3 regions of the Micromonospora sp. WMMA1923 genome follow, and region 1 is predicted to be linked to each of the others. Evidence: riboswitches for the same ligand, from Rfam matches in the RefSeq annotation. Region 1 holds a riboswitch; each other region holds the start of a gene.
The links. Region 1 has a riboswitch for cobalamin ahead of ACN28G_RS24715 (peptidase). Riboswitches for the same ligand answer to the same signal wherever they lie in the genome.

Region 1 (5,997 bases):
CGCGCCGGGGGCACACCGCACCACGGTGCCGCCGCCGAGCTCGTTGAAGTCGACCACGACGGTGACGCCGGAGGCGTCCGGGCAGTACCCGGCGGAGCCCGCCGCCGACGCGGCCGGCCCCGGCACGCCCACCGTGCCCGCCAGCACCCCGACGACGACCAGCCCGGCCCGCCGGGACCCCGTCATGTCGCCCGCCGTCGGGTCAGCACCAGCAGCAGTACGCCCACCCCGACCAGCAGGGCCGCGACCAGTACGTAGCTGACGATCGCCGCACCGGTCCTGGGCAGCCCACCGGTCGGTGTCGGCTCCGGCGCGACGGCCGGCGTGGTGGGGGCCGGGGTCTGCGGTGTGGCACCGGCCGAGCCGCTCGGTGTCGGGCTGGCCGGGGCCGTACCGGTCGGCGTCGGCGTGCCCGGGGTCGGCGACCCGGTGGGCGTGGGCGGGGCGGTGCCGGTCGGGGTGGCCGTGGCGGTCGGCGAGGAGGTCGGGGTGACGGTGCCGGTCGGGGTCGGCTCCGGCGACGGCGGCGGGTCGAGGCCGATCCGGCCGAGCGGCACCTGGACCAGCCCGAGCAGCGCCTGCGCGGTGGCCCGACGCCACTGGTCCCGGCCGGTGTCGGCGATACCGGCCTGAACTCCCGCCGTGAACTCGGTGGTGTTGTACGCGACGGCTCCCGCGTCGGCGGCGGCCGCCCCGCCGTTCGCCGTGGTCAGTTGCAGCGCGCGCAGCGCATCGGCGGCCCGGGTGGCCGGGGTGTCGCGCCTCGCGGCGGCGAGGGCCTGCCCGGCCAGGCCGGTGCTGTTGGAGTTCGCGCCGGTGGTCGGCCCCGAACCACCGAACGACCCGTCCGGGTGCTGCTGGGCGACCAGCCAGTCCGCCGCCCGGCCGGCCGCGTCGGCGGCACCGCCGGCACCGGCGTCGGCGGCGGCCAACAGCGCCTGGACGGCCATCGCGGTCGAGTCGACGTCGAGGAGCGCGTCGGCCTGCTCGTCGCAGGAGGGTGACGGCCCGTCCACGGTGTCCGGGTAGAGCCGGAACCCACCCGCCGCGCACTGCTGCCGGAGCAGGAAGTCGACGGTGGCCGGTGGCAGGTCACCACTGCGGGCCAGGCCCAGCACGGCGAAGGACTGGTCGAAGGTGTTGCTGGCGTCCGGTCCACTGTCGGCGGTGGTCCGGCTGGTGATCCGCCCCCGCTGGTGCCCCGTGTCCGCCCCGGCGATCAGGGACAGCGTCTCGGCCCGCAGGTCGAAGCCGCCGAATGCGGTGGGATCGGCTCCGGCGGCTGCGGCGGCGTACAGCAGTTTGGCCGTCGCCCCACCGTCGGTGAAGCCGGGGATACCCCAGTCGTCGTAGCTGTTGTAGGCCCGTACGTGCGCCGCGACCTGCGCGGTTGCCGCCTGCCGGGTCGGTGCGGCGACCCCGGTCGCGGAGAGCGCGAGGATCCCGTCGATGGTCAGGCCCCAGTCCGGGCCGCCGAACGGTCCGGGCAGCGCCCCGTCGTCGAACTCCCCGGCCAGCCAGGTCGCGGCGGCGCGCCCGGCGGCGGTATCGGCCGCCGCCGGTGCGGCCACCCCGCTCAGGGGTACGGCGCTGAGCGCGGCCAGGGTCACCGCCGTGCTGGCCGCGAGACCGGCACCGACCCGCCGGGACACGAGCCGCCGAGAGATGAGCCGCCGGGACACGAGCCGTTGGGACGCGGGTGCCGGGGAGACGGGTGGCCGGGGTACGGGCGGTCGGGACGGTGGCCGGGGCCCGGGTGGCCGTGGCGCGGACAGTGGCATGAGGGTGCCTTTCGCAGTGTGGTCGGTCGACGCCCGGTCCACCCCGGGGCGGCAGGTCAGGGAGCGGTGATGCTCGGTGCGGCGCCCGCGCCGAAGGACCAGCCCTCGACGCTGCCCGGCGCGGGGTTGTAGCTGGACGCGCCGGAGGTGCTGTACGACCAGGCCGCGCCGCTGCCGGAGGCGTGCCAGTACGACCAGTACGCCGTGGCGGGCGGGGTGTTGACGCACGGGTCGGTCGCGGCGGTGGGCTTGCCGTTGATCCGGCAGACGAAGGCCAGCCCCCAGCGCGAGGTGCCGGTGACGGTGAAGCCCGCGCCCTGCAGGGCGGCCACCCCGGTGGCCGGATCGCCGAGGGCGCAGGCGACCTGGACGCCCCCGCCGAGGGCGGCGAAGTCGACGACCACGGTCACTCCGGTGGTGCCGGTGCAGGCGGCGGCGTGCGCCGCCCGGGGTGCGGGTTCGACCGCGGTCAGTGCGACGGCGGCGACGGCGGCGGCCAGCAGCCCGGCGAGCCGGCGGCGGATGGCGCAACGGTGACGGAACATGACGTCCTCCTGTGGTCGGACGAGCCGAGGTGAGACGAGCTGAGGTGAGGGGAGCTGGGGCACGGCGAGCTGAGCTGGGACGAGCGGGGACCGGACGGGTGGCGCACCGGGGCCGCTCAGGGGCAGGAGGTCACCGGTGCCCCGGCGGTCGTCCCGGTGGCCGTGAGCTGGGCGTACCCGGTGCCGGTCAGGCCGAGGACGGCCTGTGCGGTCGCGCGGACGGCGGTCTGCGGATCGAAGGTGCCGCCGTCGAAGTCGACCGCGCCCCGGTCGGCCGGCGCACCGGCGCAGCCCACCTGGAGTCCGGTGAGGAAGGTGCGGGCCCGAGCCCAGGCCAGCGGCCGGCCGCCGGCGCGTAGCGCCTGCGCGGCGAGACCGGTGCTGTTGGCGTTGCCGAAGCCACCGTCGGTGCCCTGCACGGAGACCAGCCAGCGCAGCCCGGCGGCGGCGTCGGCCGGGCGGCCGGCGGCCCGCAGCGCCTGCACCGCGAGCGCGGTGGCGTCCACGTCGGAGGTACAGACCGGCTGGGCGGGCAGCAGCGGATAGCCGCCGTCGGCGCACCGGGTGCCGGCCAGCCAGGACGCCGCCGCCGGAGGCACCCCCGGCGCGGTGCGGTGCAGGGCGAGGATCGCCAGGGACTGGCTGAAGGCGTTGCTGTAGTCACCGAACGCCGACCGGTCGGTGAACCGGCCGTCGGTCGACTGCAGCGAACGCAGCCGGGCGGTCAGGTCGACCCCGCCCACATCGGTCGGATCCGCGCCGCGTACCGCGACGGCGAGGGCGAGCTTCGCGGTGGCCCCGGCGTACGCCTCGGTGCTGCCGTCGCCGACGTAACCGTCGCGGATGTCCGGCCGGGTGACCCAGGCCAGTGCCGACGCACCGAAGTCGTCGGCGACGCCGGCGGCGGCGAAGGCGAGGACCGCGTCGAGGGTGAGCCCCTGGTCGGGGTAGGCGACGCCGTCGAAGACCACTTCGAGGCGTTCGCCATCGACGAGTTGACGGGCCAGCCAACCGGCGGCGGCCTCGGCGCGGGTCGGGCCCGTCGGCACCGGGCCGGCGGGCGCGGGCGCGGCGAGCGCGGGGGTGGTGAGGGTGAGGGCGGCGAGCAGACCGCAGAGGAGGACGAGCAGGTGGTGCCGGCTCAGGCGGACGACCATCGGAAGCGCCTTTCCGGCCCGGCGGTCGTCAGAAACCCGGACGACCGTCGTGACGCGGAGGACCGGGACTCCGACCCGTGGGCCACGACGGGTGGGGGAACGAATTCACGCGTACGGCGGGTATTCGGGCTCGCCGTCAAAAGTGGATCACCTCGACGGCCTACCGTTGCGGGCCAGCGCCGGACTCAGACCGGACTTCCCCCGCACGTACGCGCTTGTGGAGTTGTGCCGTCAGTCTGGCCAGCGACGACAGGGCGTGTCAATGCGTCGTACGTCGCAGCCGACGTCCTGCCGCTGCTCCTGCCCCTGGTGCCGGCCACCACGAACGCATCCGGCCGGATCGGCCGGTCCGGGACGGTGCGCGGAGCGCCGCCGGAGCGGGGCTGTCAGGCGGCGAGGGCGGCGTAGCGGCCGGCCCGCGCCAGCAGGTCGGCGTGGTCGCCGGACTCCACGATCCGCCCGTGGTCGAGCACCGCGATCCGGTCGGCGTCGCGCACGGTGGCCAGCCGATGGGCGATGGTGATGGTGGTACGACCCCGGGCCACCTCGTCGAACGCCCGTTGCACGGCGCGCTCGGTCTCGGTGTCCAGGGCGCTGGTGGCCTCGTCGAGGATCAGCACCCGCGGGTCGCGCAGCAGCGTCCGGGCAATCGCCAGGCGCTGCTTCTCGCCGCCGGAGAAGCGGTGCCCCCGCGACCCGACCACCGTGTCGTACCCGTCGGGCAGGCCGGCGATCAGGTCGTGGATCTGGGCGGCGCGGGCGGCGGCCTCGATCTCGGCGTCGGTGGCGTCCGGACGGGCGTAGCGCAGGTTCTCCCGGACCGTGGTGTGCAGCAGGTACGTCTCCTGGCTGACCACCCCGACGATGGCGGCGAGATCAGCCAGGCGCAGCTGGCGCAGGTCGACGCCGTCGACGGTGATCCGGCCGCTGGTCGGGTCGTGGAGCCGGCTCAGCAGCGCGGCCAGGGTGCTCTTGCCGGACCCGGTCTCGCCGACCAGGGCCAGGCTGGTGCCGGCGGGGACGTCGAGATTGATCCCGGCTACGGCGGCGGTGTCACTGCCCGGGTAGTGGAAGGTGACGTCGGTCAGGCGTAGCTCGCCCCGGACCCGGCGCCTGTCGATCTCGACCGGCTCGGCCGGGTCGGCCACCTCGACCGGCAGGTCCAGGTACTCGAAGATCCGGGCGAAGAGCGCCAGCGAGGCGGTGACCGAGACGGCCACGTTGAGCAGCCCGGTCAGCGGCCGGAACAACCCGCCCTGCAACGCGGTGAAGGCGACCAGGGTGCCGATGCTGAGCGTCCCGGCGGTGCCGGGCAGTCCGGCGCTGAGGTAGATCACCGCCGGAATGGCGGCGAAGACGACGCTCATCGTGGCCATCCGCCAGCGGCCGGCGAGCTCGGAGCGCAGCTCCAGGTCGACCAGGCGGGCCGAGGAGGCGGTGAAGCGCGCGGCCAGGGCGGGGCCGGTGCCGAGGGTCTTGGCCAGGTGTACGCCGCTGACCGAGAGCCCTTCCTCGACCGTGACGTTGAGGTCGGCGAGTTCACGTTGCCGCCGCGCGGTGATCTCCCGACGGAGCTGGGCGACCCGGCGGGTCAGCCAGATGGCCGGTGGCAGCACGACGAGGGAGACCAGCGACAGTCGCCAGGACAGGGCGAGCATGGCCACCCCGGTGGCGATCACGGTGGTCAGGTTGGCCGCGATCGAGGTGGCGGTCGAGGTGACCACCGACTGCATGCCACCGATGTCGTTGGTGATCCGGGACTGGACCTCGCCGGTGCGGGTCCGGGTGAAGAACGCCAGTGACTGTCGCTGCAGGTGGGTGAAGACGTCGGTGCGCAGCCGGTGCATGACCTGCTGGCCCACCCGGGTGGAGATCCAGGTCTGCGCCACGCCCAGCACGGAGGTGACGGCGGCGACCACGACCAGGCCGGCCACCAGCCAGGCCAGCAGCGGCAGGTCGCGTTCGGGCAGGGCCCGGTCGATCACCGCGCGGAGCAGGAAGGGCGTGGCCGTGGCGAGCACCGAGGAGGCCACGATGATCGCGGTGACGGTGGCGAGCGCGCCCCGGTGCCGGGCGAAGAGTCCGCCGATGCGACGCAGGGACACCTGGCGGGCCTGCGCCTGCTCCTCGGCGCTGAGCTCGTGGGAGCCGCGGTCGCGGCCGGGCTTGTGGTCGCGGCCGGGCTTGTGGGAGCCGCGGTCGCGGCCGGAGGGGACGGGTTCCAAGGGATGCTCCCTTACCTTCGACTAATGCTGAGGTTACCTCAACATGAGGGAACAACACCTTCTCCTGGTAGGTTGTTCCCGTGCCCGAAGACCCGCCGGTCCCCGTGACCACGGACCCGCACCAGCCCGAGGACGGCCTCGCCGAGGCGTTCTGGGCGGTGACCCGACGGCTGCGCCACCGCACCCGTCAGGCGCTCGCGCCGTGGGACGTCACGCCCGCCCAGTCCCGGGCGCTCGGCGTGCTCAACCGGCACGGTCCGCTGCGGCTCAGTGCGATCGCCGAGCACCT
Region 2 (5,997 bases), 3.3 Mb from region 1:
GACACCAGGTGCTGTTCGGCGGGGGAGAGCCGGGCCAGGTCGGCCAGGTCGGAGTGCAGGTCGACCTCTTCGACGGTCCAGGTGTTCTTGATGGCGTCCTTGAACCGGTCGAAGAAGTGCGGGTAGCGCATCGGCCGCAGGGTCAGGTCCATGCCCGGGTCGAGCAGCAGTTGACCGGTACGGGTGGTGGGGTCGATGTTCACTGGCAGGCCTCACAGCTCTCGGGGTTCTCCAGGGCACAGGCCAACGCCTCGTCGGCGTCGCCCACGGCGACGAGCGGCATCGCGGTGGCGTCGACGGCGACGAGTGGCGTCGCGGCGTCGCCGACGGCGACGAGTGGCGTCGCGGCGACCACCGGCGGCTGACTGTCGGCAGCCGTGACGGTGACGGTGGCCTGCTGGATGCGCGTCGCGGGCCGCGAGCGCAGGTAGTACGTGGTCTTCAGCCCGGCCTTCCAGGCGTACAGGTACATCGAGGAGAGCTTGCCGATGGTCGGCGCGCTCAGGAACAGGTTCAGCGACTGCGACTGGTCGATGTAGGGCGCCCGGGCGGCGGCCAGGTCGATCAACGCCCGCTGCGGCAACTCCCACGCCGTGCGGAACACCTCCCGCACGTCGGCCGGCAGCTCCCCGATGCCCTGCACCGACCCCTCGGCCCGCTTGATCCGGTCGCGGATCTCCGGCGTCCACAGTCCGCGGGCCTTCAACTCACCCACCAGGTACGCGTTGACCTGGAGGAACTCGCCGGACATCGTCTCGCGCTTGAACAGGTTGGACACCTGCGGCTCGATGCACTCGTAACAGCCGGCGATCGAGGCGATGGTGGCGGTCGGAGCGATCGCCACCAGCAGCGAGTTGCGCAGGCCGTGCCGGCCGATCGTCTCGCGCAGCGCCGCCCACCGGGAGGTCTGCGTGACCTCCGCACCCCAGAGGTCCGGGTGCAGCTCACCCCGGGCGGCGCGGGTCTCGGCGTACGCGGGATGCGGGCCGAAGCGTTCGGCGAGCCCGGCGGAGGTCTCCAGGGCGGTCAGCAGGATCTCCTCCTGCACCCGGGTGGACAGCTGCCGCGCCTCGTCCGAGTCGAACGGCAGCCGCAGGGTGAAGAAGGCGTCCTGCAGGCCCATCAGCCCGAGCCCGACCGGCCGCCAACGCGGGTTCGACGCCGCCGCCTGCGCGGCCGGGTAGTAGTTGATGTCGATCACCCGGTCCAGGAACACCACCGCGGTACGCACCGTGGCGCGCAGCCGCTCCCAGTCGACGCCGTCGGGGCCGACATGCGCGCCCAGGTTGACCGAGCCCAGGTTGCACACCGCCGTCTCGGCGTCGTTGTTGACCTCCAGGATCTCGGTGCACAGGTTGGACAGGTGGATCGAGTTGCCGGCCACGCCGGTCTGGTTGGACAGCTGGTTCGAGCGGTCCTTGAACGTCATCCACCCGTTGCCGGTCTGCGCCAGGGTGCGCATCATCCGCCCGTACAGGTCCCGGGCCTTGACCGTGCGGACCGCCTTCTTCTCCGCGATCCGGTACGCGGCGTCGAACTGCTCGCCGTAGAGGTCGGGCAGCTCCGGGGCGTCGCTGGGGTCGATCAGCGACCAGTCGCCGTCGGCCTCGACCCGGCGCATGAACTCGTCCGGGATCCAGTTGGCCAGGTTCAGGTTGTGGGTCCGCCGGGCCTCCTCGCCGGTGTTGTCCCGCAGCTCCAGGAACTCCTCGATGTCGGGGTGCCACGGCTCCAGGTAGACGCAGGCCGCGCCCTTGCGCCGGCCGCCCTGGTTGACCGCCGCCACCCCGGCGTCGAGGGTCTTGAGGAACGGCACGATCCCGTTGGACCTGCCGTTGGTGCCCCGGATCAGGGCCCCCCGGCCACGTACCCGGGACCAGGCGATGCCGATGCCGCCGGAGAACTTCGACAGCTTCGCCACCTGGTGGTAGCGCTCGTAGATCGAGTCCAGCTCGTCGCGCGGCGAGTCGACCAGGAAGCACGAGGACATCTGGGTGTGCCGGGTGCCCGAGTTGAACAGCGTCGGGGAGCTGGGCAGGTAGGCGAGCGACGACATCAGCCGGTAGAACCCGATCGCCTCCACCGGGGTCTGGGACAGCCCGCAGGCCACCCGCAGCAGCCAGTACTGCGGCGTCTCGACCACCTGCCGGGTCTCCGGGTGGCGCAGCAGGTACCGGTCGGCGACGGTCCGCAGGCCGAAGTACTCGAAGCGCAGATCCCCGGCCGGGTCCACGGCGTCGTCCAGCTTGCGCGCGTTGGCGGCCACGAAGGCGGCCGTCTCGTCGCCGATCAGGCCCAGCCCGTGGGCGTACCGGATGGACTGGCTGAAACTGGCCACCTGCTGGCCCCGGACCTCCTTGTCCACGTACGCGCCGAGCAGCCGGGCGGCCAGCCTGGAGTACTGCGGCTCCTCGCCGATCAGCTCCGCCGCCGTCTGGATCGACAGCTTGTCCAGCTCGGCGGTGGTCGCCCCGTCGTAGAGACCACTGATGGTCTTGGTGGCCACCCGCAGCGGGTCCACCTCGTCCAGGCCGGCGACCCACCGCTCGACCGCCTTGACGATCTTGTTGACGTCCACCGGCTCGGTCTCACCGTTGCGCTTGCTGACCCGCATCACCTGCCGGCGCTGCTCCGGTGCGTCCGCACCGGGTGCGGGCCTGTCCTGCACGACCGTCATGGTCTCTCCCTCGCGCTGTCTCCGCTGGTCTCCGGAGGCGCGGGCGGACGCCACCGGACCGCGAACTCGCGCGAGGTCCGTTCCTGGCGTCGGTCGTCCCACGCGACCGTCGACCGCCGTCCGCGAGCCGCGGACGGCGTGCTGGCAGGTCTTCGGACTCGTGGGCGTCTCACGCGTGCCTACTGGCCGTCGCTTCCCAGGCCGGGTGGCCCAGTGCTCGTTGACGGCGGTCGTTCCCACTCACCGCTGCGGGGCAGTTCCGGTCTCGCACCGGATTCCCTCTTGCCTCGGCCGCCCTGGATGGGCAGCCGAACCAGCTCCGCGGGACACCATATATGGGCGCCGTCCCGAACTTCCACACCACATGCTGTGTCGGCGTGTCGTGTGCGGTGGGTGACCGGCGCGACGCGGAGTACTCGGGCGGCTCCGCGCCCCCCATTCCTTCCGACCGGACGGTAGCATTGTGGGGCTGCACCGCGGATGGGAGATCACCAATGGCCCGAGCGACGTCCACCCGGCCGGAGTCGAACCGGCGCCGACAGCGCTGGCCGGACGGCTACGACCCGGAGAACACCCGCAAGTCGCTGATCGCCAGCGCGCTGGAGCTCTTCGAACAGCGTGGCTTCGACCGTACCTCCGTGCAGGAGATCGCCGACCAGGCCCGGCTCACCAAGGGCGCGTTCTACCACCACTTCGCCAGCAAGGACGACCTGCTGCGGCACATCCAGGAGGAGTACCTCCAGGCGCAGCTCACCGCGATCCAGCAGATCGAGGCCGACAGCGACGACCCCAAGGTACGGGTGGCCCAGCTGATCCGGTTCAGCCTGACCAGCGTCGCCGAGTACCGCGCGCACGTGACGATCTTCTACCAGGAGCGGCGCTACCTCACCGGTGACCTCTTCGCCGAGGTGACCCGCAAGCGCGGGCTGGTGGAGTCCGCCTTCGCCGGGATGATCGCCGACGGCGTCGACCGGGGCGTGTTCCGGGCCGACGTCGATCCCCGGATCGCCACCTTCGGGCTGGTCGGCATGTGCGCCTGGGCGTACCAGTGGCTCAACGTCGGCGGCCCACTCAGCATCGACGAGGTGGCCCGCCAGTTCAGCGCGATGGTCCTGGAGGGCCTGTACGCCTGAGCGAGAGGGCGCTCGATCTTGAATCGGGTTGACCGGCGTCGGTTAACTCCGTCGCCATGTCGTGCCGGTCCCGGTGACAATGCTCGTCGGACGGCGGGGTGTCGGTGGGTCTGATGACGCTTGGCACGATCCGGCTTCACGGTCGAGTCATGTCTTGTAGGTGAGCGCTTTCTGTAGGTGGAAGTCCGCTACGTCGAGCATCCACTTCCGGTTCGGGAAGTCGCCCTCGGCGATGCGCAGCGGGCCGCCGACCAGGTCCAGATGCATGACGTACTGGTAGTACTTGATCCGCTGCGGGTCGAGGTCCGGGTTGTCGAGCGCCGCGTAGTGCGGGCCGAAGCGCATCCGCATCCAGCAGTGCTCTACTTCGATGTCGGTGTACATCAGGCCTTCGATGTCGATGATGACGGGCTCCCCGTCCGGTCCGACGAGTGTGTGTTCTGCGCAGAGTTCGCCGTGGACCACGCCGTATTCCGCCCGTGGGTCGAGTGCGGCGTGCAGAGTGCGGAGTTTCTCCTCCAGTATCGCCTCGGCTTCGGCCGCGCGGGCATCGCGGGGCACGGCGGTGGCGATGTTCACCAGCGCGCGTTCCAGGTAGGCCTGCTCGCAGGTCGTGTCCGGCGGTGCGCCTCCGCTGTCGATCCATGCGACGCGCCCGAACGCCGGTGCCTGGTAGGTGTGCATGCCTCGAAGCATGTCCGAGAGTTGCGCGAGTGTTTGCCGGCCGGCGTCCGGGTCTCGTTCCAGCAGCGATTCCAGCGTTCCGCCGCGCACGTCCTCAGTGACGGCGACGTCGGCCGGGTACCGGTCCTTGCTGCGGTCGGCGAGCAACAGCTGCGGCGAACGGGCTCCGACCGCTTCCAGTCGACGGGTGGCAGCCTCGAAGTAGTCGATGCCGGAGGCGTGGGCGAACGGGTTCGACGGGTCGTCGTGGCCGTCCGGGAGCAGCCCGTCCCAGTAGTCCTCGCCGGCGTTCCATACGTAGGCGATCGCGCTTGTGGCATCGTCGAGCGTGATGCGGTAGACGCCCTTCTTGGTGCCGTTGACCAGGCGGTCGACGGCGGTGATGAGACGGTCCGTGCCGAAGACCTCCCGTATCACCGGGGTCAGAGTCTCGGCGTCGGCGAATTTTCGTTCAGCGGCCATTCCCGGTTCCTGTCTGGAGCGCCTGCGTCGATCATCCGGTCAGAGGACCATCCGTTGCCGAGTCACCCGCCGGTCAGGGCCATGAGGGCCGTGCCAGAATCCCGCCCATGCCCGAGATCGTCACCGCAGCACTGGTTCGTACGCACGGCGTTTATGGAAGCGATGCGGGGCGCCCGCGCCTGAGCCTCGACGCACTGTCATCGGCATGACAGCGACTGCCGCAGTCACCCAAGCTTTGGCGGGTTCCCTTGACGAAGGTAGGTTGCGGCCCGTTGATCGAGCTGCTTGGCGAAGGCGGGGAGGCGGGGGCCAAAGTTGCTCAGGCGGGTTCGGATGTTCTTCACGGCGGCCGAGGCACGGCCGGACTTCACACCCTCCATCGTGTCCATCGCGTGGTTCCAGTTCTCGGCGGCCTCACGTAGGCGTCCTCGGCTGCACTGGACGTCGGCGAGGTTGGCCAGAGTCAAGGTGTGGATACGCCGGTACGCCCCGGTGTTGCGGGTGACGATCGATCGGCGGAGTTGCGATTCGGCCCCCGGAAGGTCGCCGAGATCACGGAGCGCCTGGCCAGCTTGGCTGGCGAGGGATGCTTCGGTGAATCCGCTGGTCCGAATCCAGGTCGGCTCGTCGTCGGCGGAAGCGTCCGCAAGTTGAGCCTCGGCCGCGAGAAGCGCAGCCGATGTACGGGTCGGGTCACTCGTCGCGGCATGGCCCCGAGCGGTGAGAACGGTGAAGAGCGCGGTCGCGGCCGGGGTCGCACGCCCCCTCGACCATTCCAGCGCCGACCTGGCGAGTTTCAGGGCTTCCTGTCCATGACCAAGGTCCACGGCCTGATGTGCCATCGCCCGCAGGGTGAAGCCGCCGAGCGGTCGGTCGTCGGCTTCGTTGGCCAGCCGCAGCGCCTGGACGTAGTAGCGCTGCGCCAACCCATGTAGGGATGAGTCGAAGGCTTTCCAGCCGGCAAGATAGGTCATTTCGGCTGCGACGCTGAACATGTCCCTGCGGTCGTTGAGCGAGGAGAAGCGTCCTTGCAGGTAGCCA
Region 3 (5,997 bases), 3.4 Mb from region 1:
GGCGCTGATGACCAGCCCGTGCAGCTCGGCGTTGAGGCTGGCGATCTCGTCCAGGTCCGGCGGGGTCATCCGCTCCGCCCGCTGTTCCATCTGGTCGCAGAGCAGGCTGAGCTTCGGTAGCCAGTCGGCGTCGATGCGGTGGGCGGCCAACGCCGCGCCGTAGCTCTCCAGCCGGGCCCGGATCTCGTAGGTGTCCTGCAGGTCACTGAGTGACCACTCCGCGACCCGGGCGCCGCGGTTGGGCTGGAAGACGACGAGCCCCTCCGCCGTGAGCCGGCGCAGAGCCTCCCGGATCGGCGTCCTGCTCACCCCGAACTGCCGGGACAGTTCGACCTCACCCAACCGTTCCCGTGGGCCGATGGAGCCGCTCAGAATCGCAGCCCGTAACGCCTCGTAGGCGTCCTGGCCGGCATTCGTCACCGTGCCTCCGTGGTGTCGAGTGATGGCGGGCTGGCATCCTTGCCGCCCGTCCGACGGTCTGAGATTGTATACACATGACGGTTGGTGTGGTGGAAGTGTCCCCCCGGGACGGGTTGCAGAACGAGGCCGAGATCCTGCCGACAGCGCGCAAGATCGAGCTCATCCGACGGTGCGTCGACGCCGGAGCCCGCCGGGTCGAGGCGGTCTCGTTCGTCCGCGCCGACCGGGTGCCCCAGATGGCCGATGCGGAGGCCGTCATGGCCGAGGTGCCCCGACACAGCGACGTATCGTACATCGGTCTGGTGCTCAACCGGCGCGGGCTCGACCGGGCGCTCGCCGCCGGGGTGGACGAGGTCAACTGTGTCGTGGTCGCCACCGAGACGTTCAGTCGACGCAACCAGGGCGCCTCGGTCGACGCCATGGTCCAGCAGTGGGCCGCGATAGCCGGAGCCGCCCACGCCGCCGGCCGGAAGGCCAGCGTCACCGTGGCCGCCGCCTTCGGCTGCCCCTTCGAGGGCGAGGTCGCCCCGACGGTCGTCGCCGACCTGGTGCGACGGTTGGCCGCCGCCGAGCCGGACGAGATCGCCCTGGCCGACACCATCGGTGTGGGAGTTCCCGCCCAGGTCCGGCAGCTGGTGCGGGCCGCCGCGGCGGCGGCCCCGGGGGTGCCGCTGCGCGCGCACTTCCACGACACCCGCAACACCGGCATCGCCAACGCGCTGGCGGCGGTCGAGGCCGGCGTGCGGGTTCTCGACGCCAGTGTCGGCGGGATCGGTGGCTGCCCCTTCGCCCCGGCGGCCACCGGCAACGTCGCGACCGAGGACCTGGTCTACGCGCTGCACCGCTCCGGTCATCCGACCGGCCTGGACCCCCGGCTGGTGATCGGGACGGCCGCCTGGATCGGCGACCAACTCGGCAAGGCCACTGTGCCGGGTGCGCTCGGTCGGGCCGGCTGGTTCCCGGCCGAGCCGCAGTGACCGCTCCGACCCCGGTGGTTCGGACGGGCGGTCGCGGGACCGCCGTCGTCGCCACGGCCGGGTTGCTCCGCGACACGATCAGGCGACCCCGTCAGGCGTTGTGTCCTCTGTTGGGTTGTTCGTCCTAATCTAGCGACGTTCACGTTTCTTTCGGTCGTCACCGCGCCGAGTCGCACGGTGACCCGTCCCGACGCGTCCGGCTCGGGCTCCCCACGGAGGTTGCAGATGGGCGATCGTGTGCGCAGACGTCAGTTGGTGGCTCTCTCGGGCACCGCCGGCGCCGTCGGCCTGCTCGGTCTGGTGGGCGCGGGCGGTGCCCTGGCCGACGGCGGGTCGGCGGGGCCGGCGGCCACCCCCGGATCGCCACCGGCGCTCGGCGGCCCCGGCGGCCCGGCCCCCTGTCCCACGCCCTCCGCGGCGTGTGGCTTCCCGGCAGACACCGGTGGCCGGTTCGACCTGTGGGACCGGGTGCAGGTCTGCGAGGGCACCAAGGTCGGCCCGCCCTTTTCGCAGTGCCTGCGGACGACACCCACCTACGTGATCCTCAACGGCGGGTCCGGGTCCAACCACGACTACCTGCTCGTCCCGAGCTGCCGCGTCCGGGGCATCGAGTGCCCGTGAATCACCACCGCCGCCGCCCCGAACTACTGGCTGGAGGCGTGGAACAACGCACAACCCGGGCAGCCGGGACAGGTCGTGTACCCCAACATCGGGCTGGGGATCAACTCGGCCGACCCGACGATCCGTACCCAGGACCAGCTGCACATCCACCTGGCCGGCATCCACTCCGGCATCCAGACCCAGCTGAACAGCCACGACAGCGCGATCAGCAACGACCCGGCGCGGTGGCGCAACCAGATCGTGCCGATCTGGGGGCTGACGAGCACCGGTACCCCGGCTCCCCGGTCCTACCGGGTGCTGCACGTGGCGAACCTCAACGACAACCTCTTCCGGCTGCTGCTGGACAGCGTGGTACGACCGACCGGCTCGACGATGGCCGCGCAGATGATGGCGGTGACGCCCCGCCTGATCGGCAACGGCGGGTTCTACGTGCTCAACAGCGAACCCGGACTGCCCGTCGCGATGGGGCAACCCGGCGGCACGGGCACCACCGACTTCCTGCTGGCGTACAACTGACCGGACAGCGCGTACGATGTCCCGTGGTGCTGGTTCGTCCCGCCCGTGAGGGTGGGACGTCGTAAGAGGGAACCCGGTGCGAGACCGGGACTGCCCCGCAGCGGTGAGTGGGAACGACCGCCGTCAACGAAGCACTGGACCGTGAGGTCTGGGAAGCGACGGCCAGTAGGCGACCTGTGTGTCACGCCCACGAGTCCGAAGACCTGCCAGCGCCGCGCACACCGCCGGTGTGCGCCGCCGGCGGCCCCTCGGGAGGGTCAGGGCGGAAGCCGGTGCCTCCGGGGCGCCTACCTTCCCCTCCCGTGCCCGCCGGGCGCTTCGAGGGAAGGACCCCCTGTCGATGAACACCGCATTCGGTCAGAGCACCGTGCTCGGGTATCCGCGCATCGGCGCCGACCGTGAACTGAAGAAGGCCGTCGAGGCGTACTGGGCCGGCGCCCTCGACGCCGACGGCCTGGCGCGTACCGCCGCCGGCCTGCGGGCCGAGGTGTGGCGGACGCTGCGCGACGCCCGCCTCGACGCGATCCCGTCGAACACCTTCTCCTACTACGACCACGTGCTGGACACCGCCGTCGCGGTCGGCGCCGTCCCGGCCCGGTTCGCCCGGTTGGGCCTGTCCGAGATGGACACCTACTTCGCCATGGCCCGGGGCGTCGAGACCGAGCCGGCGTTGGAGCTGACCAAGTGGTTCGCCACCAACTACCACTACCTGGTGCCGGAGATCGCCGCCGACACCGTCTTCACGGCGAACCCGGCCAAGGCGCTCACCGAGTACGCCGAGGCCCGCGCGCTGGGGCTGACCACCCGGCCGGTCCTGGTCGGACCGGCCACGTTCCTGCTGCTGGCCAAGGGCGACGACCCGTTCGCCCGCCTCGACGAGCTGGTCGGGACCTACGCGGAGATCCTCACCGCGTTGGCCGACGCGGGGGTGCCCTGGGTGCAGCTGGACGAGCCCGGCTACGTCACGGACCGCACCCCCGCCGAGATCGACGCGTTGCGCCGGGCCTACACCCGGCTCGGTACCCTCACCCACCGGCCCCGGATCTTCGTCGCCAGCTACTTCGGCGAACTCGGTGACGCGCTACCGGCGCTGCTGGACACCCCGGTCGAGGCGATCGGCCTGGACCTGGTCGCCGGCGCGGGAAACCTCCAGCGGCTGGCCGCCGCCGGCCCGCTGGGCGGCCGGACCATCGTCGCCGGCCTGGTCGACGGCCACAACATCTGGCGTACCGACCTGCGGGCCGCCGTCTCGATCGGGGCGACGATCGCCGGCCTGGCCGACCACGTCGCCGTCTCCACCTCCTGTTCCCTGCTGCACGTGCCGGTCGACCTGACCGCCGAGTCGCGTCTGGACCCCCGGCTGGCCGAACGGCTCGCGTTCGCCCGGCAGAAGGTCGACGAGGTCGTGCTGCTCGGCCGGGCGCTGCGCGACGGCACCACCGTGCTGCCCGCGCCGCTGCCGGCCGCCCCCGCCGCCTGGCGGCACGACGAGGTACGCGGCCGCCTCGCCGCGCTGCGCCCCACCGACCGGCGACGTGGCGACTACGAGACCCGGGCCGCCCGGCAGCAGGACCGGCTCGGCCTGCCGGAGCTGCCCACCACCACCATCGGGTCGTTCCCGCAGACCGACGAGCTGCGTCGGGCCCGCGCCGCGTACCGGGCGGGTGGCCTGGACGACGCCGGCTACACCGCGCGGATGCGCGCCGAGGTGGAACGGGTGATCCGGCTGCAGGAACGGCTGGGCCTGGACGTGCTGGTGCACGGCGAACCGGAACGCAACGACATGGTGCAGTACTTCGGCGAGCAGCTCGACGGGTTCGCCGCCACCGAACACGGTTGGGTGCAGTCCTACGGCTCCCGCTGCGTACGCCCGCCGGTCATCTTCGGTGACGTGGCGCGCCGGGCACCGATGACCCTCGACTGGTCCACCTACGCGCAGTCGCTCACCAGCAGACCGGTCAAGGGCATGCTTACCGGCCCGGTCACCATCCTGGCCTGGTCCTTCGTCCGCGCCGACCAGCCGCTGGCGGACACCGCCGACCAGGTGGCGCTGGCCCTGCGCGACGAGTGCCACGACCTGGAGGCCGCCGGGATCCGGGTGATCCAGGTCGACGAGCCGGCGTTGCGCGAGACGCTGCCGCTGCGCCGGGCCGACCAGCGGGCGTACCTGGACTGGGCGGTGGCCGCGTTCCGGCTGGCCACCAGCGGCGTCGCCGACGACACCCAGATCCACACCCACCTGTGCTATTCGGAGTTCGGTGAGGTGATCGACGCGATCGACGCCCTCGACGCCGACGTGACCAGCATCGAGGCGTCCCGGTCGAAGATGGAGGTCCTCGACGACCTCGCCGCCGTCGGCTACGGCCGGGGCGTCGGCCCCGGGGTGTGGGACATCCACTCTCCCCGGGTCCCCCCGGCCGACGAGGTGGTCGAGGCGCTGCGCCGGGCCGTGGCCGCGGTGCCGGCGTCCCGGCTGTGGGTCAACCCGGACTGCGGCCTGAAGACCCGCGGCTACCGCGAGGTGGAGGCGTCCCTGCGGCAGCTGGTCGCGGCCGCCGCCGAGGTACGCCGGGACTGACCGCGCGGCACCGGACGGTCCCCACTGTCGGGGACCGTCCGGTGGCCCGGGGCCCCGCCGGCCGGGCACCGCCGTGGCGGAGCCGACCGGTTCAGCCGGTCGGCGGGCGCCTGCCGACCGGTCACAGGGCGGGACGGACCCGGAAGGTGGCGGTGGCTGCCGAGGCGCCGTCGCCCACCCGGGAGATCCGCATCTGTCCCCGGGCGTCGTGCCGCAGGTAGTGCTCCGGATGGTTGGTCGTCCGCAGGGACGTGTGCGCGCCGCCGAGGCCGGGGACCGGGCAGAAGGTGGCGTCGGCGGCGAAGTCGGCACTGCCGTCGGCGCGGTGCAGGAACACCCGGAACTCGTGGTGGCGCAGGTAGTGACCGGGGAAGTTCACCGACTCGAAGGAGACGCAGCTGCGGGTACCGAGACCGGCGCGCACGACGAACGCGGCGTCGGCCTTCGTACCGGTGTCGCTGCCGGCGTCGACCCGGTCGACGCGGGCCTCGAAGAAGGCGTGCCGGACCCGGTGGCCGGGCCGGCCGGCCAGTTCCAGGCCGATCCGGGCACCCGGGGTCAACGTGGGTCCGGCCGGGGAGGTCGGCGCGGCCGGAGCCGGCGCGGTGGAGCTGGTGGCGGGCTTCGCCGGGGTGCTGCCGGCGCTGGCCGGGGTGCTACCGGCGGTAGCCGGGGTGGACGCGTCGTGGTCGGTGCCGGCGGCACGCGGGTTGAGCCCCGGCTGCACGGTGGGGCCGTCGGCCGGGCCGGACGGCGTGGCGCTGCGTTCGGGGGTGCCCGAGCCGAGACCCTCCACTGTGTACGGCGCGCCGCCGTTGGCGGGAAAGTCCGCACCGCTCGGCACCCCGGCGACGAACTCACCGCGGACCGGTTCCTGGCTGGTGC

Region 2: it holds a riboswitch for cobalamin, as region 1 does, so the genes downstream of both, ACN28G_RS09720 (ribonucleoside-diphosphate reductase subunit alpha) here and ACN28G_RS24715 (peptidase) in region 1, are expected to answer to the same signal.
Region 3: it holds a riboswitch for cobalamin, as region 1 does, so the genes downstream of both, metE (5-methyltetrahydropteroyltriglutamate--homocysteine S-methyltransferase) here and ACN28G_RS24715 (peptidase) in region 1, are expected to answer to the same signal.

What each region holds. Positions count from the first base shown of each region.
Region 1 is NZ_JBMHLZ010000001.1:5,437,516-5,443,512, reverse strand. It holds gene ACN28G_RS24730 (hypothetical protein) at 1-186, opposite strand, end outside; gene ACN28G_RS24725 (cell wall anchor protein) at 183-1,682, opposite strand; gene ACN28G_RS24720 (hypothetical protein) at 1,838-2,326, opposite strand; gene ACN28G_RS24715 (peptidase) at 2,443-3,483, opposite strand; cobalamin riboswitch at 3,582-3,731, opposite strand; gene ACN28G_RS24710 (ABC transporter ATP-binding protein) at 3,870-5,588, opposite strand; gene ACN28G_RS24705 (MarR family winged helix-turn-helix transcriptional regulator) at 5,789-5,997, shown strand, end outside.
Region 2 is NZ_JBMHLZ010000001.1:2,133,840-2,139,836, forward strand. It holds gene ACN28G_RS09715 (ribonucleotide-diphosphate reductase subunit beta) at 1-152, opposite strand, end outside; gene ACN28G_RS09720 (ribonucleoside-diphosphate reductase subunit alpha) at 200-2,677, opposite strand; cobalamin riboswitch at 2,804-3,010, opposite strand; gene ACN28G_RS09725 (TetR/AcrR family transcriptional regulator) at 3,172-3,810, shown strand; gene ACN28G_RS09730 (phosphotransferase) at 3,958-4,956, opposite strand; gene ACN28G_RS09735 (Tat pathway signal protein) at 5,181-5,997, opposite strand, start outside.
Region 3 is NZ_JBMHLZ010000001.1:2,066,835-2,072,831, forward strand. It holds gene ACN28G_RS09455 (GntR family transcriptional regulator) at 1-420, opposite strand, end outside; gene ACN28G_RS09460 (hydroxymethylglutaryl-CoA lyase) at 495-1,397, shown strand; gene ACN28G_RS09465 (hypothetical protein) at 1,623-2,018, shown strand; gene ACN28G_RS09470 (CDP-diacylglycerol diphosphatase) at 2,019-2,534, shown strand; cobalamin riboswitch at 2,548-2,759, shown strand; gene metE (5-methyltetrahydropteroyltriglutamate--homocysteine S-methyltransferase) at 2,875-5,112, shown strand; gene ACN28G_RS09480 (AbfB domain-containing protein) at 5,234-5,997, opposite strand, start outside.